DNA from 3 places in the Kitasatospora sp. HPM-01-4 genome. Region 1 is predicted to be linked to each of the others. Evidence: riboswitches for the same ligand, from Rfam matches in the RefSeq annotation. Region 1 holds a riboswitch; each other region holds the start of a gene.
What was found. A riboswitch is a leader RNA that binds a small molecule or an ion and turns the genes downstream of it on or off. The one in region 1 is predicted to bind cobalamin.
Positions count from the first base shown of each region.

Region 2: linked by a shared signal. The riboswitch ahead of cobN (cobaltochelatase subunit CobN) and the one ahead of nicT (Nickel transporter NicT) in region 1 are both predicted to bind cobalamin.
Region 3: linked by a shared signal. The riboswitch ahead of metE (5-methyltetrahydropteroyltriglutamate--homocysteine S-methyltransferase) and the one ahead of nicT (Nickel transporter NicT) in region 1 are both predicted to bind cobalamin.

Region 1 covers NZ_JBPQGP010000005.1:737,165-744,816, reverse strand. The annotation lists gene ACSMTC_RS03100 (3-hydroxybutyryl-CoA dehydrogenase) at 1-46, opposite strand, end outside; gene aceB (malate synthase A) at 75-1,688, opposite strand; gene aceA (isocitrate lyase) at 1,794-3,086, opposite strand; gene ACSMTC_RS03085 (short-chain fatty acyl-CoA regulator family protein) at 3,492-4,931, shown strand; gene nicT (Nickel transporter NicT) at 4,999-6,105, opposite strand; cobalamin riboswitch at 6,138-6,350, opposite strand; gene ACSMTC_RS03075 (family 1 encapsulin nanocompartment shell protein) at 6,546-7,361, opposite strand; gene ACSMTC_RS03070 (Dyp-type peroxidase) at 7,358-7,652, opposite strand, start outside.
Region 2 covers NZ_JBPQGP010000005.1:7,026,106-7,033,757, reverse strand. The annotation lists gene ACSMTC_RS30805 (precorrin-2 C(20)-methyltransferase) at 1-1,017, opposite strand, end outside; gene ACSMTC_RS30800 (precorrin-8X methylmutase) at 1,014-1,640, opposite strand; gene ACSMTC_RS30795 (cobalamin biosynthesis protein CobG) at 1,637-2,875, opposite strand; cobalamin riboswitch at 2,952-3,098, shown strand; gene cobN (cobaltochelatase subunit CobN) at 3,310-6,921, shown strand; gene ACSMTC_RS30785 (FAD-dependent oxidoreductase) at 7,034-7,652, opposite strand, start outside.
Region 3 covers NZ_JBPQGP010000005.1:949,151-956,802, forward strand. The annotation lists gene ACSMTC_RS03930 (DUF1648 domain-containing protein) at 1-143, shown strand, start outside; gene ACSMTC_RS03935 (alpha/beta fold hydrolase) at 227-1,300, shown strand; gene ACSMTC_RS03940 (hypothetical protein) at 1,454-1,945, shown strand; cobalamin riboswitch at 2,061-2,281, shown strand; gene metE (5-methyltetrahydropteroyltriglutamate--homocysteine S-methyltransferase) at 2,438-4,753, shown strand; gene ACSMTC_RS03950 (short-chain fatty acyl-CoA regulator family protein) at 4,938-6,398, shown strand; gene ACSMTC_RS03955 (bifunctional 2-methylcitrate synthase/citrate synthase) at 6,427-7,563, opposite strand; gene prpB (methylisocitrate lyase) at 7,582-7,652, opposite strand, start outside.

The DNA of each region.
Region 1 (7,652 bases):
CCATCTGTCCGGCGCCGACGACGGCGACACGGCGGATGTCGTTCAAGGACGTGCCCTTCTGACGGTGGGTCGGGTCAGGCGGCCGGTGTGGTGGTCCTGACCAGGTAACGGGCGTAGGCGTCGACGGTGAGGAAGGCCGGGAGCCGCTCGCCCAGGGCGGTCTCCTGAAGGATGCGGACGGCGGCGTCGACCAGTTCGGGGTCGTTGCCCTGCCGGCGCAGGATCGCGCTCTCCGAGGTGATCAGGGCGCGGACCAGTTCGGGGGTGACGTGATCGCCGCCGACCAGCCGGGAGCGGTGGTGGAGCCACTGCCAGAGCTGGCAGCGGGCGATCTCGGCGGTCGCCACGTCCTCCATCAGCCCGAAGACGCCGACCGCCCCGGTGCCGCCCAGCCAGGCGACCAGGTAGCGCAGGGCGACCGCGATGTTCGAACGCAGCCCGGTGGGCGTCGGATTGCCGAAGGTGCGGTGCACGGCGAGCAGATCGGCCGCGGTGACCTCGACGTCCTCGCGGGTGCGGTCAAGTTGGTGGGGCCGGTCGCCGAGGACGCCGTCGAACACGCTGCGGCAGGTGGCGACCAGTCCGGGGTGGGCGACCCAGGAGCCGTCGAAGCCGTCGCCCGCCTCGCGCTCCTTGTCGAGCCGCACCTTGGCGAGGGCGGCCTCGTTGGCGTCGGGGTCGCGCTGGGGGATGGCCGCGGCCATGCCGCCGATGGCGTGGGCACCGCGGCGGTGACAGGTCCGCACCAGCAGTTCGGTGTAGGCGCGCAGGAACGGCTGGGTCATGGTGACCTGTGCGCGGTCGGGCAGGACGAAGCTCCGGCCGTGTGCGGCGAAGTTCTTGATCAGGCTGAACAGGTAGTCCCAGCGGCCGGCGTTGAGCCCGGCGGCGTGCTCGCGCAGCTCGTGGAGGATCTCGTCCATCTCGAACGCGGCGGTGACGGTCTCGATCAGGACGGTGGCACGGACGGTGCCGTGCGCGATGCCCAACTCGGCCTGCGCGAAGGTGAAGACGTCGTTCCACAGCCGGGCTTCGAGGTGGTTCTCCAGCTTGGGGAGGTAGAAGTACGGACCGCTGCCGCGCTCGATCTGCCGTGCGCCGCAGTGGAAGAGGTAGAGCCCGAAGTCGACCAGCGCGGCGGCGACCGGGCGGCCGTCGACGAGCAGGTGGTGCTCGTCCAGGTGCCAGCCGCGGGGGCGGACCACGATGGTGGCCGGGGTGTCGCCGACGCGGTAGCGCTTGCCCTCCGGGGTGGTGTCGTCGATCCGGCGCTCGATCGCGTCCAGCAGGTTGAGCTGGCCGGAGACGATGTTGTGCCAGGTGGGCGAGGTGGCGTCCTCGAAGTCGGCGAGCCACACCTTCGCACCGGAGTTGAGGGCGTTGACGGTCATCCGGCGTTCGGGCGGGCCGGTGATCTCCACCCGCCGGTCGGCCAGCCCCGGGCCCGCGCCGGCCACCCGCCAGGTGGGGTCCTCCCGGACGGCGCGGGTCTGGGGGAGGAAGTCCAGGGTGCCGCCGGCGGCGAGCGCGTCGGCTCGTCGCCGGCGTTCGGCGAGCAACTCGGTGCGTCGCCCGGCGAAGGCGTCGTCCAGGCGGACGAGGAAGGCCAGCGCCCCGGGGGTGAGGATCTCCTCGAAGCGGGGCTCGTGTTCGCCGGTGATCCGGACACGGCCGGTGGTGGGTGTCATCACGGTCCTTCGGGGTGGGGCCCGGGGCCTCGCCCCTCAACGAGGCCCCGGGCGGGTGGCGGCGGCCGTGGAGCTCCCCTTTCACGGGGCGGCCGCCGGGTGTGGTCAGTGGAACTGCTCGGCCTCGGTGGAGCCGGCCAGGGCGAGCGTCTCGGCGTTCGGGTTGAGGGCGGTGGAGACCAGGTCGAAGTAGCCGGTACCGACCTCGCGCTGGTGCTTCACGGCGGTGTAGCCGTCCGGGGCGGCCGCGAACTCGGCCTCCTGCAGGTCGACGTAGGCGGTCATGCCGTGCTCGGCGTAGCCGCGCGCGAGCTGGAACATCGAGTGGTTCAGGGAGTGGAAGCCGGCCAGGGTGATGAACTGGAAGCGGTAGCCCATCGCGCCCAGCTCCCGCTGGAACTTGGCGATCTGGTCGTCGTCGAGGGCGGCCTTCCAGTTGAAGGACGGCGAGCAGTTGTAGGCGAGCAGCTTGTCCGGGTACTCGGCCTTGACCGCCTCGGCGAACTCGCGGGCCTGGGCGAGGTCCGGGGTGCCGGTCTCCACCCACAGCAGGTCCGCGTACGGGGCGAAGGCCAGCCCGCGCGAGATCACCGGCGCCATGCCGGGCTCGACCCGGTAGAAGCCCTCGGCGGTGCGCTCACCGGTGCAGAACCGGGCGTCGCGCTCGTCCACGTCGCTGGTCAGCAGGTTGGCCGCGAGCGCGTCGGTACGGGCCACGATCACGGTCGGCACGTCGGCGATGTCGGCGGCCAGCCGGGCGGCATTGAGGGTGCGGATGTGCTGGGCGGTGGGGACGAGCACCTTGCCGCCGAGGTGGCCGCACTTCTTCTCGGAGGCGAGCTGGTCCTCGTAGTGGATGCCGGCCGCACCGGCCGCGATCATGCCCTTGGTCAGCTCGAAGGCGTTCAGCGGGCCGCCGAACCCGGCCTCCGCGTCCGCGACGATCGGCACCAGCCAGTCGGGGCCGTCATTGCCCTCGATGGCGTCGATCTCGTCCGCCCGCAGCAGCGCGTTGTTGATCCGGCGCACCACCTGCGGAACCGAGTTGGCCGGGTACAGGCTCTGGTCCGGGTAGGTCTGCCCGGACTGGTTGGCGTCGGCCGCGACCTGCCAGCCCGACAGGTAGACCGCCTGCAGCCCGGCCTTGACCATCTGCACGGCCTGACCACCGGTCAGCGCGCCGAGCGCGTGGATGTAGTCCTGCTCGTGCAGTTGCCGCCACAGCCGCTCGGCACCGCGCCGGGCCAGGGTGTGCTCCTCGCGGACCGTGCCGGAGAGCCGGACCACCTCCGCCGCGGTGTAGGTGCGCTCCACACCGGCCCACCGTGGATCCGTGGCCCATCGGGCGGCCAGCCGTGCCGCCTGCTCCGCCTGCTGCCGCCGAACCGACTGCGTCATGATCCGCTCCCGGGGATGCTCGTTGACTCGTTGTCTCGCTGACTCGTTGCGAAGGATGTGATGCCACTCGCCTCGCGGATGGTGCGCGGCCGGGTACGCCGGGCGGCGGTGGGGAAACCGCGGGACGTCATCGCCCGGACGGCGAGCCGCCGGGGATGACCGGCCCGGCGGCCCGGCCCTTTCGGAGGTGCTCCGCCCGGCCGCGTCACCGACTCTGGCAGCTTCCTGACGTCCGGTCACCGGTGGACGGGTGCCAACTTCTGCGAACCTTCCGCTGTGAATCCGCGAAGGTTGCGAATGATCGGCTCGGCGGTGTCCGGCTATGCTGCGGGACGACCGGACGGCCCGAAGGCCGGACCCACCCGACGGGCCGGATACGGGCCGGATGTGATCGGAGGCCGTTCGATGGGCAAGACCTTCGCCGGTGCCAGGCTCCGCCGGCTGCGCGAGGACCGCGGACTCAGCCAGGCGGCGCTCGCGCGGATGCTCGACCTGTCACCGAGCTACCTCAACCAGCTGGAGCACGACGCCCGCCCGCTCACCGTCCCGGTACTGCTCCGCCTCACCGAGGCATTCGGCGTCGACGCCGGGTACTTCGCCCCGCCCGACACCGCCCGGCTGACCGCCGAGCTGCGCGAGGGCCTCGGCGGCGAGCTCGCCGCCGGTCGCCTGACCGCCGGTGACCTGGACGACCTCGCCGCCCGCCTGCCCTCGGTCGCCCGGGTGCTGCTGGACCTCCGGCGCAGCCAGCAGGAGACCACCGAACAGCTGGCGGTCCTGGCCGGCGACCGCGGACTCCTCCCGGGTACGGAAGGCACCCGCACCCCGCACGAGGAGGTCCGCGAGTTCTTCTACCGGCGGAGGAACTACATCCACGAACTCGACACCGTGGCCGAAGAGTTGGCCGAAGCCATCGGCCTGCGGCGCGGTGAGGTGCGCAGCGTGCTGGCCGAGCGGCTCGCCACCCGGCACGGCGTACGCCTGGCCACCACCGATGACGACCGCACCGGACCCGACCGGCTGCACCGCTACGACGCCGGTGCCCGGGTGCTGCACCTGTCCTCCCGGCTGCGACCGGGCCAGCAGGCCTTCCGGATGGCCACTCAGCTCGCCTATCTGGAACACGACGGCCTGCTGTCCCAACTCGCCGCCCAGGACGGCCCGGACGGCTCGACCGCCTGGTCCCTGACGCGGATCGGCCTGGCCAACTACTTCGCCGCCGCCCTGGTGCTGCCGTACCGCGTCTTCCATGCCGAGGCCGAGGCGACGCGCTACGACATCGAACGCCTGGCGGACCACTTCGGCGTCGGCTACGAGACCGTCTGCCACCGCCTCAGCACCCTGCAACGGCCCCGCCTGCGCGGGGTGCCGTTCTCCTTCGTCCGGGTCGACCGGGCCGGCAACGTCTCCAAACGGCAGTCCGCGACCGGCTTCCACTTCTCCCGCGCCGGCGGCACCTGTCCGCTGTGGAACGTCTACGAGGCGTTCTCCGCTCCGGGGCGCGTCCACGTCCAGATCGCCGCGATGCCGGACGGGCAGCGCTATCTGTGGACCGCCCGCGCCGTCACCCGCTCACCCGGCGGCTGGGGCAGGCCCGGCAAGACCTTCGCCGTCGGCCTGGGCTGCGAACTGCGCCACGCCGCACGGCTGGTGTACTCCGCGGGCCTCGACCTCACCGAGGAGAGCGCCGCCGCCCCGATCGGCCTCGGCTGCAAGACCTGCGAACGCCCCGCCTGCCCGCAGCGGGCCGCTCCGCCGATCGGCCGCCCGCTCACCGTGGACGAGCACACCAGCACCTTCGTCCCGTACCCGGTCCGCCCGACGACCGGCGACGAGGTGCGGTGACGGCGGGGGAGCGGGTACGCGAAGGGCCCACCCGTGCGCGAGCGCACGGGTGGGCCCGACGGCCTTCTCAGCGGCTGGGCCAGCGGCTCTCGACCTTGGCCAGGCGCCAGTACGCCAGTGCACAGGCCCAGACCACCACGAACAGGCCCACGATGATGAACCCGACGTTGTTCAGGTCGATGCCGGAGATCCAGCCGGTCACCGGATCGGTGAGGTTCAGCTGGTCGTGCAGCACACCGACGAGCTCGATGGTGCCGATCAGGAAGGCGACCGCGATCGACAGGCCGGTGATGGTGAGGTTGTAGTAGACCTTGCGGGCCGGGTTGGAGAACGCCCAGTGGTAGGCGAAGTTCATGAAGGTGCCGTCGAGCGTGTCGAACAGGCTCATCCCCGAGGCGAACAGCAGCGGCAGGCAGAGGATCGCGTACCAGGGCAGCCCGGCGGCGGCACCCGAGCCGGCCATCACCATCAGGGAGACCTCGGTCGCGGTGTCGAAGCCGACGCCGAACAGCAGGCCGATCGGGTACATCTGGCCGGGGCGGCTGATCGACTTGGTCAGCCGGCCCAGGATGCGGTTCATGAAGCCGCGGTTGTCCAGGTGCTTCTCCAGCTCGTGCTCGTCGAACTCGCCGGCCCGCATCGCCTTGAAGACCCGGTAGATCCCGGCCAGGGAGACCAGGTTGAGGGCGGCGATCAGGTAGAGGAAGCTGCCGGAGACGCTGGTGGACACCACCCCCAGCACCTGCTTGGTGCTGGAGTCGTCGCTGGTCAGCGTGGTGACGACATGGGCACCGGTGGCGACCAGGCCGGCCAGTACCACCACGATGGTGGAGTGCCCGAGGGCGAACCAGAAGCCGACCGACACCGGCCGCTTGCCGTCGGCCATCAGCTTGCGGGTGGTGTTGTCGATGGCGGCGATGTGGTCGGCGTCGAAGGCGTGCCGCATGCCCAGGGTGTAGGCGGTGATGCCGAGGCCGAGGCCGAAGACCTGGTTGCCGACGGCGTAGTGGTGCGGGGCGACCATCGCTATCAGGATGCCGAAGGCGGTGACGTGCATGGCGAGGATCACCGCCATCAGTCCGCCGGTGCGGATCCAGTCCTTCCGTTCCCAGCGCAGTGACGGGGCGGCGGTGGCCGCGGCGGGCGCCGGGGCAACGGTTCTGGGCATGGTCATTTCGGGCAGCCTCTCCAGCACCTCGTGGACAGTTCTCAAGCGGTGCCGTGGCCGGTCTCCTGGCTGACGGGTCAAACGCCTCCGCACCCGGCCTTCCCGGACGCACAGCGCCCAGTGACCACCCGCCGGCTCGCGGCGGGACGGTACGGAGACTCCCCGATCACAGTGGCGAGGGCCGCTCCGGACTTCCTGTGACAAGGCACAGGACACCGGTCTTCCCGAACACCACGGCAGCAGTCACCGTAGGGGGCGGGATCACCAGCGCACAAGCCCGCTCAGCTGCGCATGTGTTCGACATCACCGGCGCACGGTAGTGAACCGACGGCGTACTCAGGGCGAGTCGCGGGCCGCGTCGGGGAGTTGACCCGACGCGGCCCGCGACTCGCCAGGTCCTCGGACCCGGGGCGTGCGACCCGGACCTGTCCGGTCGCCGCCGGTCGTCACGCGGTTCCCGGTGCTCCCGACACAAGGGCCACCGCGGCCTCGGCGGTGTGGACCAGGAACGTCAGCGTCTCCTCCAGATACAGCCGGATGGTCCGCTCGTCGTGCGACAGGTAGCCGATCGACACGTCCTGGCCGATGCAGAGTTCGAAGTCGCCGCCCCGGGTGGACAGCAGGAAGGCTCCGTCGATGGCGGGCGCCCAGACGATCTCGCCGTCCAGGAGCCGGGCGAGGTGCTTGATGACCGGGTAGCCGTAGTCGGACGTCTCGCTGACCGCGGTGTACGCGTCGGCGCTCAGCGCCAGCGTGTACGGTTCGCCAACGCCGGCCAGCCGCAGTTCGGTCACGGCCCGGCTGATGCTGTTCGGGTAGTCGCGTGTCTCAACAGGCAGCCTCACGGGCGGATTTGACGAGCTCTCACGGATCCCCGTGATGCCCGCGGCCGGGTAGCCCTCGAACACCGCGCGGTCCTCGGCGAAGGCGATCCGCCGTGCGGCGTCCATCACCGGCTGCCAGTCCGCGTCCTTGGCGCCGCGCGCGACGTCGTCGACCTGCTCGCGGTCGACGGTGAACGGAACGCGCAGCTCCACGATCGGCTGGAAGTGGCGGGTGTGGGCGATGATCCCGTCGGCCGGGGCGTCGGCCGCCTCCAGGTGCCCGGTGCCCACCCCGGCCAGGTGAAGACCGCCTGACGTGGAGACGTCCACGAGCCGGCGGGCGGCCACATGGCGCTCGAACGTGCGTCGCGCCTCGTTCTCCAGGTCGTCCCAGGCGGCGGCGGAGACGGGCGCCAGTTCACGGTGCAGATTGTTCATTGTCGAGACCTCTTCATGTCGCCGATCCCCAGGGACTCATCGGCCGGCGACCGGACACCGGGTGCCGGGTCGGCCTCCGGCTCCCGGTGGCTCGCGCCGGGCGGATCGGGAAGGCCGTCGAGGAAGTCGGCCGTGGGTACGAAGAACAGGGAACCGGTGACCGCGGTGGAGAAGTCCAGGATGCGGTCGTGGGAGGCCGGAGGGTCGCCCAGGAACATACGCGTCAGCATCGTCTCGGTCACCGCCGGGGATCGGGAGTACCCGATGAAGTACGTGCCGAACTCTTCCTCA
Region 2 (7,652 bases), 6.3 Mb from region 1:
GAGGTCCAGGGCGAACTCGGCGCGTTCGGCCTCCACCTTGTTGTCCGAGCCGTGCCGCCGCTGGCCGGGACGGACGGGTACCCGGTCGATGTAGGTGGTGTAGCCCACCAGGTCGGTGGCGGCGGCCAGTTCACCGCGTGCCTCGGGGGTCAGCCAGAGCGGGCCGGCCGGCCCGAGGCCCACCACCACGACCTCGCCCTCGCCCTCGCCCTCGCCCTCGCCCTCGCCGTCGGCGCACTGCGCACCCTCGGCGGTCCCTGCGGGTTCGACGGGCGCGCCCCCGATCCGGCTGGGCAGTACGGCGACCGAGAAGTACGGGACACTCGCCGGATCCACCTCGGCCAGCGGCTCGGTGCGCTCGCCCGCCATGGTGGCCCGCTCGACGTACCGGGCCTCGGCCAGCCGCCCGGAGCGCTCCAGCGCCCGCCGCACGGTCGGGAAGGTACGGCCCAGCTTCATCACCACGGCGGAGTCGGTGGCGGCCAGCCGCGCCGTCAGCTCCTCCTCGGGGAGGGTACCGGGCAGGATGGTCAGCACCTCGTCGGCCTCGACCAGCGGCTCACCCAGCCGGGCGGCGGCGGCGCTCACCGAGGTCACCCCGGGCACCACCTCGGTGGGGTAGCGGTGCGCCAGGCGCTTGTGCATGTGCTGGTACGAGCCGTAGAACAGCGGGTCGCCCTCGGCCAGTACGACGACGTCCCGGCCCGCGTCCAGGTGGGCGGCCAGCCGGGCGGCGGCCTCCTCGTAGAACTCGTCCAGTGCGCCCCGGTAGCCGCCGGGGTGGTCGGTGGTCTCGACCGTGACCGGGTAGACCAGCTGCTCCTCGATCTGGTCGCCGCGCAGGTAGCGCTCGGCTATCGAGCGGGCGATGGAACGGCCGTGCCGGGCGCTGTGGTACGCCACCACGTCGGCCCGGCCGATCAGCGCGGCGGCCCGGACGGTCACCAGCTCCGGATCGCCGGGGCCGAGGCCGACACCGTACAGCCGCCCGCTGGCGACTTCCTGATGCTCCGTCACTCTTCTTCACTCGCAATCGCGTTGACGGCGGCGGCGGCGATCGCGCTGCCTCCGCGCCGACCGCGCACCACCAGGTGCTCCAGGCCGGACGGGTGTGCGGCCAGCGCCTCCTTGGACTCGGCGGCGCCGATGAAGCCGACCGGCACACCGATCACGGCGGCCGGACGCGGCGCACCGGCCTCGATCATCTCCAGCAGCCGGAACAGCGAGGTCGGCGCGTTGCCGACGGCGACCACCGCGCCCTCCAGGCGGGGCAGCCACAGCTCCATCGCGGCGGCACTCCGGGTGTTGCCCATCTTCCTCGCCAGCTCGGGCACCGAGGGGTCGGAGAGGGTGCAGATCACCTCGTTGTCGGCGGGCAGCCGCTTGCGGGTGACCCCGCTGGCCACCATCGACACGTCGCACAGGATCGGCGCACCGGCGTGCAGCGCGGCGCGCGCGCTCGCGACCACGCCGGGCGACCAGAGCAGGTCCTCGACCAGGTCGGTCATGCCGCACGCGTGGATCATCCGCACGGCGACCTGCGCCACGTCGGCGGGCAGGTGGGCCAGTTCGGCCTCGGCCCGGATGGTGGCAAAGGACTGGCGGTAGATGGCCGCGCCGTCCTTCTCGTACTCGATCACTTGATCCTCCGGGCCTCGGCCACTGCCTCGGCCATCCGCTCTGTCGTCACGTTCACTGACACATCCGCCGGCGCCTTCGCCGAGGCGCCGACGCGGGTCACCCGGTAGCCCTGCCCCGTGGCGAGGACGTCCACCCACTCCCCCGCCGGATGCCCGCACCGCCGCTCGCAACCGGACCAGTGCACGGGCAGTCCGCCCGGGGCGGACCGCCGCGCCGCCGCGTCCAACGCCCGTGCCGCGTCGGCCCGTACGTCGGCCCGCGACCTGGCGCAGCCGGGCAGCCCGGTGCAGGCACTGGCCCGCTCCCAGGCCGAACCGGGGTCGGTACGGAACCCGGCCGCCGCCAGCTCGGGCAGCCGGCCGGCCGCCGCCCCCGGCAGGATGACTCCCCTCCAGGGGGTCAGGCGCAGTTCCCCGGCCGAGGCCGCGGCCAGCAGCCGCCACCGTGCCGCGCCGACCCGGCCGAACCGCAGGCCGACCGAGAGCCCGCCGGGCAGGGCGCCGGGGGCAGGGGCGGCGCCGGGCAGGGCCGGCAGCTCTTCGGTGCCCGGGTCGAGCAGTTCGGGCGCCTCGCGCAGGTGCCAGGCCTTGGTGCCGGTGGCGCGCAGCGCGTGCAGGAACTCCTCGGCGGCGCGGACCGCACCTTCGGCGGCGCGGCCGGGCGGCACCGGGCGGGCGGTGGCGGCGCGGCCGAGGCGCAGCAGGGCGCCGCCGCCGGCGGTTGCGATCAATGTCACATCGGCGTCGAGGGCGGCGACGTCACCGCGCCCGTCGTCCAGGGCGAAGAGGAACTTGCCGGAGAGCCCGGCCGCCGCCTCGCTCGCGCACAGGCGCCGGTCCAGTTCGCGGGCCCAGTCCTGGACGTCGGCGTGGCCGAGGCCGTCCAGCCCCGCGGCCGGGGAGGCGACGATGTTGCGGACCCGCTCATGGGTGTCCGAGGGCAGCAGTCCGGCGGCGCGCAGGCGGCGGCCGAGTTCGAGACCGGAGTCCGAAGGCAGGCCGCGCAGTTGCACGTTGCCGCGCGAGGTGGTCTCCAACTCGCCGTCGCCCAGCTCCTCGGCGGCCTCGGCGAGCGCGATCGCCTGACGGTCCGTCAGCAGTCCGCCGGGTATCCGGATCCGGGCGAGGGAGCCGTCGTCGGCGGTGTGCAGCCGCAGGGCCCCCGGACAGGCGTCCGAACGGTCGCGGTCGGGCGCACCGGGGCCCGGCACGACGGCGTCGGGTGTGGGTGGCATGGCGGCGAGCATACAGATCACCGCTCGGGGTGCACCGTACCGAACAGATCACACTCCCCCCAGGTCAGTCGCAACCCGTACGATGCTCCCGGGCGGCCCGCGCGGGCGGCCTGACGGCATATGCGGAGGAAACCGGTGGAAAACCGGTGCGGTCCCGCCACTGTAACCACGGCTCAACTGGGCCCTGGGAGCCAGGTACTCCCGCCGTCCTCGACCAGCCCGGGGCGCGGACCCCGAGGAAGGCCAGAAGTGATGCGCTCCCGCATGCCCGGGTCCGCCGTGCTCCGCCCGCTGTGTGCCGGGTGTGCCGAGCCGGCGCCGCACGCTCCCACGCCACCCGTTCCCGTGGGCCGGCCGGGCACCCGCCGCACTCCGCCGTCCGCCGAGCACCGCACCGCTCGGCCCACCATCCACCAGGCCGGGAGGCCCACCGCATGATCCTGCTGCTGTCGACCTCCGACACCGATCTCCTCAGCGCCCGCGCCTCGCAGGGCCCGGTGCGCTTCCGCCTCGGGAACCCGGCCCGGCTGACCCCCGAGGAGCTGCCCGCGCTGCTGGAGGGCACCGAGCTGGTGATCGTCCGGCTGCTCGGCGGCCGCCGGGCCTGGCAGGAGGGCCTGGACGCGCTGCTGGCCGGCCCTCGCCCGGTGGTCGTGCTCACGGGTGAACAGGCGCCGGACGCCCAGCTGATGGAGCTGTCCACCGTCCCCGCCGGGATCGCCGCCGAGGCGCACGCCTACCTGGCGCACGGCGGCGCGGCCAACCTGGCCGAGCTCGGCGCCTTCCTCTCCGACACCGTGCTGCTCACCGGCCACGGTTTCGCCCCGCCCGCCTCGGCCCCCGCCTGGGGCCCGCTGGAGCGCACGCCTTCGACCACCGAGGGCCCCCTGATCGCGGTGCTCTACTACCGCGCCCACCACATGAGCGGCAACACCGCCTTCGTCGAGACCCTGTGCCGGGCGATCGAGGACCAGGGCGGCCGTGCGATGCCGCTGTACTGCTCCTCGCTGCGCGGCGCCGAGTCCGAGCTGCTGGCCGAGTTGGGCCGGGCCGACGCGATCGTCACCACGGTGCTGGCCGCCGGCGGCACCCGCCCGGCCGAGGCGCAGGCGGGCGGGGACGAGGAGGCCTGGGACGCGGGCGCGCTCGCCGCGCTCGACCGGCCGATCCTCCAGGCGCTCTGCCTGACCTGGTCGCGGGCCCAGTGGGAGGGCAGCGACGACGGCCTCTCCCCGCTGGACACCGCCACCCAGGTCGCCGTACCCGAGTTCGACGGCCGCCTGATCACCGTCCCGTTCTCCTTCAAGGAGCTGGACGAGGACGGCCTGACCGTCTACGCGGCCGACCCCGAGCGCGCCGCCCGGGTCGCGGGCATCGCGATCCGGCACGCCCGGCTGCGCCATGTCCCGCCCGCCGAGAGGCGGTTGGCGCTGGTGCTGTCCGCGTACCCGACCAAGCACGCCCGGGTCGGCAACGCGGTCGGTCTGGACACCCCGGCCAGCGCGGTCCGGCTGCTGCACCGGCTGCGCGCGGAGGGCATGGACCTCGGTGACGAGCTGCCGGGACTCGACGTCGGCGACGATGCCTCACACGAGGGCGATGCGCTGATCCACGCGCTGATCGCGGCGGGCGGCTACGACCAGGACTGGCTGACGGAGGAGCAGCTCGCCCGCAACCCGGTCCGCATCCCGGCCGCCGACTACCGCCGCTGGTTCGCCGAGCTCCCCGCCGAGCTGCGGGAGCAGGTCGAGGAGCACTGGGGCCCGGCGCCCGGCGAGCTGTACGTGGACCGCAGCCGGAACCCGGACGGCGACATCGTGCTGGCCGCGATCCGCTCCGGCAACCTGCTGGTGCTGATCCAGCCGCCGCGCGGGTTCGGTGAGAACCCGGTCGCCATCTACCACGACCCCGACCTGCCGCCCTCGCACCACTACCTGGCGGCCTACCGCTGGATCGCGGCCGCCCGGGAGGACGGCGGCTTCGGCGCCCACGCGGTGATACACCTCGGCAAGCACGGCAACCTGGAGTGGCTGCCGGGCAAGACGGCCGCGCTGTCGGCCGCCTGCGGTCCGGACGCCGTACTCGGCGACCTCCCGCTGATCTACCCGTTCCTGGTGAACGACCCGGGCGAGGGCACCCAGGCCAAGCGCCGTGCCCACGCCACCCTGGTCGACCACCTGGTCCCGCCGATGGCCCGCGCCGACTCCTACGGCGACATCGCGCGCCTTGAGCAACTGCTCGACGAGCACAGCAACATCGCCGCGATGGACCCGGCCAAGCTGCCCGCGATCCGCGCCCAGATCTGGACCCTGATCCAGGCCGCCCGGCTCGACCACGACCTCGGTCTCCGGGAGCGCCCCGAGGACGACGGCTTCGACGACTTCCTGCTGCACGTCGACGGCTGGCTGTGCGAGGTCAAGGACGCCCAGATCCGGGACGGCCTGCACGTCCTCGGCCAGGCCCCGGTCGGCGAGGACCGGATCAACATCGTGCTCGCCATCCTGCGCGCCCGGCAGATCTGGGGCGGTGTGAACGCTCTGCCCGGCCTGCGCGAGGCGCTCGGCCTGGACGAGGCGGCGCCGACCCTCGGTGCCACCGACGCGGCCGAGGCCCAGGCACGTGCGCTGGTCGAGGCGATGGAGGCCGAGGACTGGGCACCGGAGGCGGTGGAGAAGGTCGCGGCCGGGCACGGCGAGGCGGTCCGCCAGGTGCTGGACTTCGCCGCCCGCCAGGTGGTGCCGCGCCTGATGCGGACCACCGACGAGCTGGACGCCGTGCTGCACGCGCTGAACGGCGGCTTCGTCCCGGCCGGACCGTCCGGCTCCCCGCTGCGCGGACTGGTCAACGTGCTGCCGACCGGCCGCAACTTCTACTCGGTCGACCCCAAGGCCGTCCCCAGCAAGCTGGCCTGGGAGACCGGCCAGGCCCTGGCCGCCTCGCTGATCGAGCGCTACCGGGCGGACAACGACGGCGCCTTCCCGCCCTCGGTCGGCCTCTCGCTCTGGGGCACCAGCGCGATGCGTACGGCGGGCGACGACATCGCCGAGGCCTTCGCCCTGCTCGGCGTCCGCCCGGTCTGGGACGACGCCTCGCGCCGGGTCACCGGTCTCGAGGCGATCAGCCCGCAGGAGCTGGGCCGCCCGCGCATCGACGTGACGCTGCGCATCTCCGGCTTCTTCCGGGACGCCTTCCCGCACGTGGTCGCGCTGCTGGACGACGCCGTCCGCCTGGCCGCCCGGCAGGAGGAGCCGGACGAGGACAACTTCGTCCGCGCCCACGTCCAGGCGGACCTCGCCGAGCACGGCGACGAACGCCGGGCCACGGTCCGGGTGTTCGGCTCCCGGCCGGGTACGTACGGGGCCGGCCTGCTCCAGCTGATCGACAGCCGTGACTGGCGCACCGACGCCGACCTGGCCGAGGTCTACACGGTGTGGGGCGGCTACGCCTACGGCCGCGGTCTCGACGGCCGCCCGGCGCGCGAGGAGATGGAGACCGCGTACCGGCGGATCACCGTCGCCGCCAAGAACACCGACACCCGCGAGCACGACATCGCGGACTCCGACGACTACTTCCAGTACCACGGCGGCATGGTGGCCACCGTCCGCGCGCTCACCGGCAAGGCCCCGACCGCCTACATCGGCGACTCGACCCGGCCCGAGACGGTGCGCACCCGCACCCTCACCGAGGAGGCCGCCCGGGTCTTCCGCGCCCGCGTGGTCAACCCGCGCTGGCTGGAGGCGATGCGCCGGCACGGCTACAAGGGCGCCTTCGAGATGGCCGCCACCGTGGACTACCTGTTCGGCTACGACGCCACCACCGGCGTGGTCGCCGACTGGATGTACGAGCGGCTCACCCAGGAGTACGTGCTCGACCCGACCAACCGCGAGTTCCTCGGCGCGGCCAACCCCTGGGCGCTGCACGGCATCAGCGAGCGACTGCTCGAAGCCGCCGAGCGCGGTCTCTGGGCCGAGCCCGACCCCGAGCTGATCGACGCCCTGCGCACCGCCTTCCTGGAGACCGAGGGGGATCTGGAGGGCAACGGCTAGGGTCTGCCTCCCGGAACGGTCTCCGGACCGGACCGGACGGGGGGACCTGTCATGAGGAGCCCGACGCGGCCTTGCCTGCCGTGGCGGGCTCCTCACCGGCCGGGCGGGCTCCTCACGGCCGGGCCCCCGCCCGGGCGGCCCGGCCGCGGCCGCAGGCCCTGTCCAGTGCGTCCCAGCCGCAGAGTTTCACCCGTTCACCCCGGCCCAGTGCCGTGGCGAGCTCATGCTCCCGTTCGTCGATCCCGAGCCAGTCGGCGTAGCTCACCGGACGCACTCCGCGTGCGGCCAGCAGCTCGGCCAGCCGTGGCGCCGCGCGGTCCGCACGGTGCGCCGGCCGCGCGTCCCGCGCCCGGTCGGCGAGGAGCGCGCGGACCGTCTGCGCCGCGTCGGACTTGTTGCTTCCGATCACGCCGGTGGCCCCGCGCTTGAGCCAGCCGGAGACGTACTCCCCCGCCAGCGGGGTGCCGTCGGCCCCGAGGACCCGCCCCTCCGCGTTGGGGACGACGGCACGCCGTTCGTCGAACGGCACCCCGGGGAGCGGCACGCTCTGATAGCCGACCGAACGCAGCACCAGCTGCACCGGCAGCTCCGTGAACTCACCGGTACCGGCCACCCGCCCCGCCGCTTCGGGCCTGGTCCGCTCGACCCGCAGCGCCGTCACCCGGTCGGTGCCGATGATCTCCACCGGCCGCTCCCAGAACCTCACCGACACCCGCCTCGGGCACTCCCTC
Region 3 (7,652 bases), 210 kb from region 1:
ACGTCAACCGCCAGGACCCGGCGGTCTTCGTCGCCAAGCGGTTCGGCATCGGCTGGACCGTCAACTTCGGCAACCCGCGCAGCCTGCTGCCGTTCGGCGTGTTCATCGGGTTCATCCTGGTGATGCAGCTGATCGGCCGTTGACGGCCACGCGAACGCGGATCCGGCCTCTGATCCGAACTCACTCCCAACCCCCGAACCCGAACCCCAACTCCAAGGAGACAGACATGCGTTGGCGCATCCGGGCAACCGCTGCACTGGTGGCCGCGACCGCGGCGGCGGGATTAGCCGCCCCGGCCGCGAGCGCCGCCGGGCAGAACGCGGCGGTGGTCCCCGCAGCCGACCGCGAGGTGCGGTTCACCGTGGACGGCACCACCGCGTACGGCACCGTGCACGTGCCCGCCCACCGGGCCGGCCACCGACTGGCGGCCGCCCTGCTGCTGCCCGGCAGCGGGACCACGGACCGCGACGGCGACCAGCCGCCCTCGATCACACCGGGCACCCTCGCGCTGTTCGCGGACACCCTCGGCGACGACGGCGTCATGACGCTGCGCTTCGACAAGTACTTCACCGGCCGGACCGGCGCCGGTGCCTACCAGGGCGACCCCGGCCGGGTCGACCTGGCGGCCTTCACCCGCCAGGCCGCGGCGGCCTACGCCACCCTGGGCGCGCAGCCGGAAGCGGACCCGCACGCCCTGCTGATCCTGGGTCACAGCGAGGGCGGAATGCAGGCGCTCCTGCTCGCACGCACCGTACGGCCCGCACCCGCCGGACTGGCCCTGGTCGCACCGCAGGACGAACGCTTCCTGGACCTGCTCGGCTTCCAGCTCGATGCCCTGCTCGACGAGGGCGCGGCAGCCGGCCAGTTCACCGAGGCGGTCGCCCAGGCCGACAAGGCAGGCGTCGCCGCCGCGATCGCGGACTTCCGGGCCGGCCGCCCCGCGGACACCAGCAGCCTGCTGCCGCCGCTCGCCACGCTGCTGAACGCGCTGTTCGGCCCGAACAACGCCCGTTTCGTACGCAGCGACGACGCCGTCTACCCGCCCGACGCCGCCCGCGGGCTGCGCCCCGGCACCAGGGTGACCGTCATGTGCGGCACCGCCGACCACAACGTGCCCTGCGCCACCACACCTCCGCTGCTCGCCGCGCTGGACCAGGCGCACACCACCGGTCCCGGGCTGCGCACCCTGGACGGCCTCGACCACTACCTCCACCCGTCCGGCACCCCGGTCAACGACCGGATGCTCGCCCCGGCCGCCGTCGCGGCACTGCACGAGTTCGCCCGGCCCTGGAAGCGTTGACCTCCTCGCCGCCCCGGGGTGTGGCGATACCGGCGCGCGCCGGTGTGCTGCCGACCGGATTGACAACCCTCTAACGCCGACCGCGGCTGCGATACCGAGACGCTCGACGTTCAGCTGTCGAGGGCACTCATCATGCGGTCGGAGGGGGATGGCATGGCACAGGTCGACGAGCAGGTCGTGGCACCTGCGTACACCGAGCGTGCACTGATCCAGGGCACGGCGTGGGTCCTGGTGCTCCTGGCTCTGGGGCTGGACATGGCCCACCAGTCTTGGCGGGTCCTGGCCATCGCCGCCGGTGTGGTCCTCCTGGCCAGCACCGGCCTGGCGATGCGGCTGAAGAACGTCAACCTGGTCGCGTTCCTGGAGAAGACGGCCATCTGGGCCGCTCTGATACTGCTGGTCCTCCTGGCGGAACTGGGCGTCGAAGCCCACTGGGAGATCACCTCGGTGACCGGCAGGGAGGTCACGACGGCCACCGTCCTCGTCCTGGTCGGTGACCTGGTCGCCGAAGTCCGCGACCACCTCAGCGAGCGCGTCGGCCGGCACCAGGCCCGCGACCAGATCCGGGACTCCGTCAACACCGTCGGGCTGGCGATCTCCTGTCTCCGGCGCTGGAGGGACAAGTTCAAGGCACGCCTGGGGTGAGCTCCCCGAGGAGCGGCTCACCCCAGCGGGCCTGACCGAAGTGGGACCGGTCCTGATGCCGTCTCAGCAAGTGGACTGCGGGGATTCGGTGTTCTCCCCGTCGGCGGTTCCGCTCTAAGCTGGTCGGGCAGCTGGTTCGCCCTGCCCGCCAGGTAGGCGCGTCGTAAGAGGGAACCCGGTGGGAATCCGGGACTGCCCCGCAGCGGTGAGTGGGAACGACCGCCGTCATACGCACTGGGCCCATCCGGGTCCGGGAAGCGACGGCCAGTAGGTGACCGCCTTTCCCGGGCGGCCGTGCCCGCGAGTCCGAAGACCTGCCCGCTGCCCGCGCGCGACCGATCGCGGGCGGCTGTCCCGGTGACCACGAGGGCGGGTCGGCGTACATACCAGGCGGGGCCGCGCGCGTGCGGGTGTCCGTCCGGTTCGTCACCCCTTCGCGCTCCCGTGCCGTCGCCGGGCACTTGAGGAGAAAGACTCGCGAAGGAGAGTCCCTTGACAGCGAAGTCCGCAGCCGTGGCCACCCGGGCCACCGCGCACGGCTACCCGCGGCAGGGCCGCAACCGGGAACTGAAGAAGGCCATCGAGGGGTACTGGAAGGGCACCGTCACCTCGGCCGCCCTGCGGGCCACCGCCGCCGACCTGCGCCGGGAGAACTGGGCGCAGCTCGCCGAGGCCGGCGTCCAGGAGGTCCCCACCGGCGACTTCTCGCTCTACGACCACGTGCTCGACACCACCGTCGCCGTCGGCGCGATCCCCGAGCGGCACCGGGCGGCGGTCGACGCCGATCCGCTCGACGGCTACTTCGCCATGGCCCGCGGCACCCAGGACGTCGCGCCGCTGGAGATGACCAAGTGGTTCGACACCAACTACCACTACCTGGTACCCGAACTCGGTCCCGACACCGCCTTCACGGCGGACCCGGGCAAGCAGGTCGGCGAGCTGCGCGAGGCGCTCGCCCTCGGCCACGCCGCCCGCCCGGTACTGGTCGGCCCGGTCAGCTACCTGCTGCTCGCCAAGCCGGCGCCCGGGGTGGCCGCCGACTTCCAGCCACTCACCCTGCTCGACCGGCTGCTCCCGGTCTACGCCGAGCTGATCGCCGCCCTGCGCGCCGCCGGGGCCGAATGGGTGCAGCTCGACGAGCCCGCCCTGGTGCAGGACCGCACCCCGGCCGAGCTGAACGCCGCCGCCCGCGCCTACCGCGAGCTCGGCGCCCTCACCGGCCGGCCGAAGCTGCTCGTCGCAAGCTACTTCGACCGCCTCGGCGAGGCGCTGCCGGTGCTGGCCAAGGCCCCGATCGACGGCCTCGCGCTGGACTTCACCGGCCCCGCCGCCGGCAACCTGGACGACCTCGCCGCGGCCGGCGGGCTGCCCGGCAAGCGCCTGATCGCCGGGGTGATCGACGGCCGCAACATCTGGATCAACAACCTGGAGGCCTCGCTCGCCACCCTGGCGACCCTGCTCGGCCTGGCCGGCCATGTCGACGTCGCGCCGTCCTGCTCGCTGCTGCACGTGCCGCTGGACGCCACCGCCGAGCGCGACCTCGCCCCGCAGATCGCCCGCTGGCTCGCCTTCGCCCGCCAGAAGGCGACGGAGACCGCGCTGCTGGCCCGCGCCCTGCGCGAGGGCACCGGGGCGATCGCCAGCGACCTGGCCGCCAACCGGGCCGACCTGGCCTCCCGCGCCAACTCGCCGATCACCCACGACCCGGCCGTGCGCGCCCGCACCGCCGCCGTCACCGGGGACGACGCCCGCCGCTCCCAGCCCTACGCCGTTCGCACCGAGGCCCAGCGCGCCCGCCTCGGGCTTCCGCTGCTGCCGACCACCACCATCGGCTCCTTCCCGCAGACGACCGAACTCCGGCTCGCGAGGGCAGACCTGACGGCTGGTCGGATCGACCGGACCGCCTACCGGGGGCGGATCGAGGCCGAGGTGCGCGAGGTGATCGCCTTCCAGGAGAAGGCCGGGCTGGACGTGCTGGTGCACGGCGAGCCCGAACGCAACGACATGGTCCAGTACTTCGCCGAGCAGCTGACCGGCTACCTGGCCACCCGGCACGGCTGGGTGCAGTCCTACGGAACCCGCTACGTACGCCCGCCGGTGCTGGCCGGCGACATCTCCCGTCCGCACCCGATGACGGTCGACTGGTTCCGCTACGCGCAGAGCCTGACCGACCGTCCGGTGAAGGGCATGCTCACCGGTCCGGTCACCATGCTCGCCTGGTCATTCGTCCGCGACGACCAGCCGCTCGCCGAGACCGCCCGCCAGGTGGCCCTCGCCCTGCGCGACGAGGTCACCGACCTGGAGGCCGCCGGCGCCGCCGTCATCCAGGTGGACGAGCCGGCCCTGCGCGAGACCCTGCCGCTGCGCGCCGCCGGCCGCCCCGCCTACCTGGCCTGGGCCACCGAGGCGTTCCGGCTCGCCACCTCCGGCGTCCGCGCCGACACCCAGATCCACACCCACATGTGCTACGCCGAGTTCGGCGCGATCATGACGGCGATCGACGAGCTCGACGCGGACGTCATCTCCCTGGAGGCCACCCGCTCGCACATGCAGGTGGCCGGCGAGCTCGCCGGGACCGGGTACCCCCGCGAGGTCGGCCCGGGCGTCTGGGACATCCACTCACCGCGCGTTCCGAGCACGGACGAGGCCGTGGAACTGCTGCGTGCCGGGCTCGCGGCGATCCCGGCCGAGCGCCTGTGGGTCAACCCCGACTGCGGTCTGAAGACCCGCGGCTGGAGTGAGACCCGCGCTTCGCTGGACAGCCTGGTGGGCGCCGCCCGCCGGCTGCGGGAAGAACTCGCGGGCTGATTCGGCGCGCAGGGCCGAGGGGCGGGCACGGGACCAGGTCGGTGCCCGCCCCTCGCACTCGCGTCCTCCCCGCGCGCACCTGCGGATTTCCGACACTCACGGCGCCATATCCGCGAATTCTGCGAATCCGCTTCGGTGGTACCTTCGCAACCATCCGGGGAAGAGAAGAGGGGTGCGTCGCACCATGGCACGTCCCGCCGGGCGCAAGATCTTCGCCCACGCCAAACTGCGCCGGCTGCGCCGCGAGCACGGTATGAACCAGGTCGAGCTGGCGCAGGAGCTGTCCATCTCGACCAGCTATCTCAACCAGATCGAGCACAGTCAGCGCCCGCTCACCGCCGCCGTGCTGCTGCGGATCACCGAAGTGTTCGGTGTGGACCCGGAGTTCTTCTCCGAGGCCGACGAGGAACGGCTCGCCACCGACCTGCGCGCCGCCCTCGCCGACGAGGCATGCGGATCCCCTGTCGCGGCCCAGGAGATCGCGGAGGTGAGCCGCGACCATCCCGACGTCGCCAGGGCGCTGATCACGCTGCACCGCAGCTATCGGGAGGCGGCCGCCAGGGTCGCCGATCTCGGCGCTCCCGGTGGCCACGCGGCACTGGGTACGGCCGAACCCCACGACGAGGTACGGGACTTCTTCTACGCGCACCACAACCACATAGCCGCCCTGGACGAGGAGGCCGAACGCACCGCGTCCTGCCTCGCGGCGACCACGGCCGGCCGCATCGCCGCCGCACTGGTGACCAGACTCGGTGAGCGGCACGGGGTGCGGGTGGTCGATGCCGACCAACAGCGGGCCGAGATGCGGCGGTTCGAGGCGGCGAGCGGCACGCTCCGGCTCTCCCCGTGGCTGACCGACGGCCAGCGGGCGTTCCAGCTCGCCACCCAGCTGGCCCTGCTGGAGCACCGGCCGCTGCTCGACGCGCTGGTCTTCGCGGCCCAGCTCTCTCTCACCTCCCCCCAGGCGGCGGACCTGGCCAGGATCGGCCTCGCGAACTACTTCGCCGGAGCCCTGCTGATGCCCTACACCGCCTTCCACGCCGCCGCCGAGGAGCTGCGCTACGACATCGAACTCCTCCAGGCCCGCTTCGGCGTCGGCTTCGAGACGGTCTGCCACCGGTTGAGCACCCTGCAGCGGACCGGGCACCGTGGCGTGCCGTTCTCCTTCCTGCGCGCCGACCGGGCGGGCAACATCTCCAAACGGCAGTCCGCGACCGACTTCCACTTCTCCCGCCTCGGCGGCACCTGCCCGCTCTGGACGGTCTACGAGGCGTTCTCCGCCCCCGGGCGGATCCTCACCCAGGTCGCCGAGATGCCGGACGGGAAGCGGTACTTCTGGATCGCCCGCACCGTGACGCACGGCGGCTTCGGCCACCGTGCGCCACGCAGCGAGTTCGCCGTCGCGCTCGGCTGCGAGCTCCGCCACGCCCACCGCCTCGTCTACGCCGAGGGCGTCGCCCTCGACGGCCGGCAGGCGGCCACGCCCATCGGCCTGGGCTGCCGGATCTGCGAGCGCACGGACTGCGCCCAGCGAGCGCGCCCACCGGCCGGCGGGCGGCTCGTCGTGAACCCGGACCGCCGCACCAGGGTGCCCTACCCGGTCCTCGTCGACGGGCGCGAGGCCCGACCGGGAAACCCGCGCTGAGCTGCCGGACGGCCCGGTGCCGGTCCTGCTACGGAGAGGCCGGCACCGGCCGCTGCCCCGGGCCGTCGTACGAGGCCATCGGCCGGATCAGCGCGTTGTGGGCGAGTTGCTCGGTGATGTGGGCGGTCCACCCGGTGATCCGGCTCATCACGAAGATCGGGGTGAACACCGGGGTGTCGAAGCCCATCAGGTGGTAGGCCAGGCCGGCCGGGTAGTCCAGGTTGGGATGGATGCCCTTGCGCTCCAGCATGGCCTCGCGCAGCGCCGTGTGCAGGGCGGCCAACCGGGCCGTCCCGGGATCGGCGGCGCGTGCCACCAGTCCGTCGAGGGCGTCCTGCATGATCGGGACGCGGGAGTCGCCGTGCCTGTAGACGCGGTGGCCGAAGCCCATGATCTTCCGCTTGGCGGCCAGCGCCTCGTCGAGCCAGTCCGTGGCCCGGGCGGGGTCGCCGATCTCCTCCAGCATGTGCATCACCGCCTCGTTGGCGCCGCCGTGCAGCGGGCCCTTCAGTGCCCCGATCGCCGCGGTGACCGCGCTGTACAGGTCGGACAGGGTGGAGGTGACCACCCGGGCGGTGAAGGTGGAGGCGTTGAAGCTGTGCTCGGCGTACAGCACCAGGGAGATCTCGAAGCAGCGCACCACCTCGGGAGCGGGCACCGCGCCGAAGCACATGTGGAAGAAGTTCTCGGCGTAGCCGAGCTCCGGGTCCGGCGGAATGGGGGCCAGCCCCCGTCGGCGGCGCTGGTCCGCCGCGACTACGGTGGGCAGTTTCGCCAGCAGGGTCAGGGACTTGGCGAGGTTGGGGGCCGGCCGGCCGTCGTCCTCGGCGGGGTCCTCGGCGCCGAAGAAGCTGACGGCCGTGCGCAGTACGTCCATCGGGTGGCAGGTCTCGGGCAGCTTGGCGAGCAGCTCGGCGGTGGTGCGGTCGAGCGGGCGCAGGGCGCGCTCCGTGGCCCGGAACTCGCGCAGCTCGGCCTCGTTCGGCAGGTCGCCGTGCCACAGCAGGTAGGCGACCTCCTCGAAGGAGCGGTGGGCGGCGAGGTCCTGCACGGGATAGCCGCGGTAGGTGAGGGAGTTGGTCTCCTGGATGACGGTGGAGATCTCGGTGGTGTCGACGACGACACCGGCGAGTCCGCGGTGGATCTCGGGTCCGGTGGTGGACATGGTGGTGCCTCCGGTGCGTCAGGTGCCGGGCGGGAGGGTGAAGTCGAAGACGGCCGTGTCGAAGGACGAGTACTCCTGGTAGCCGAGGA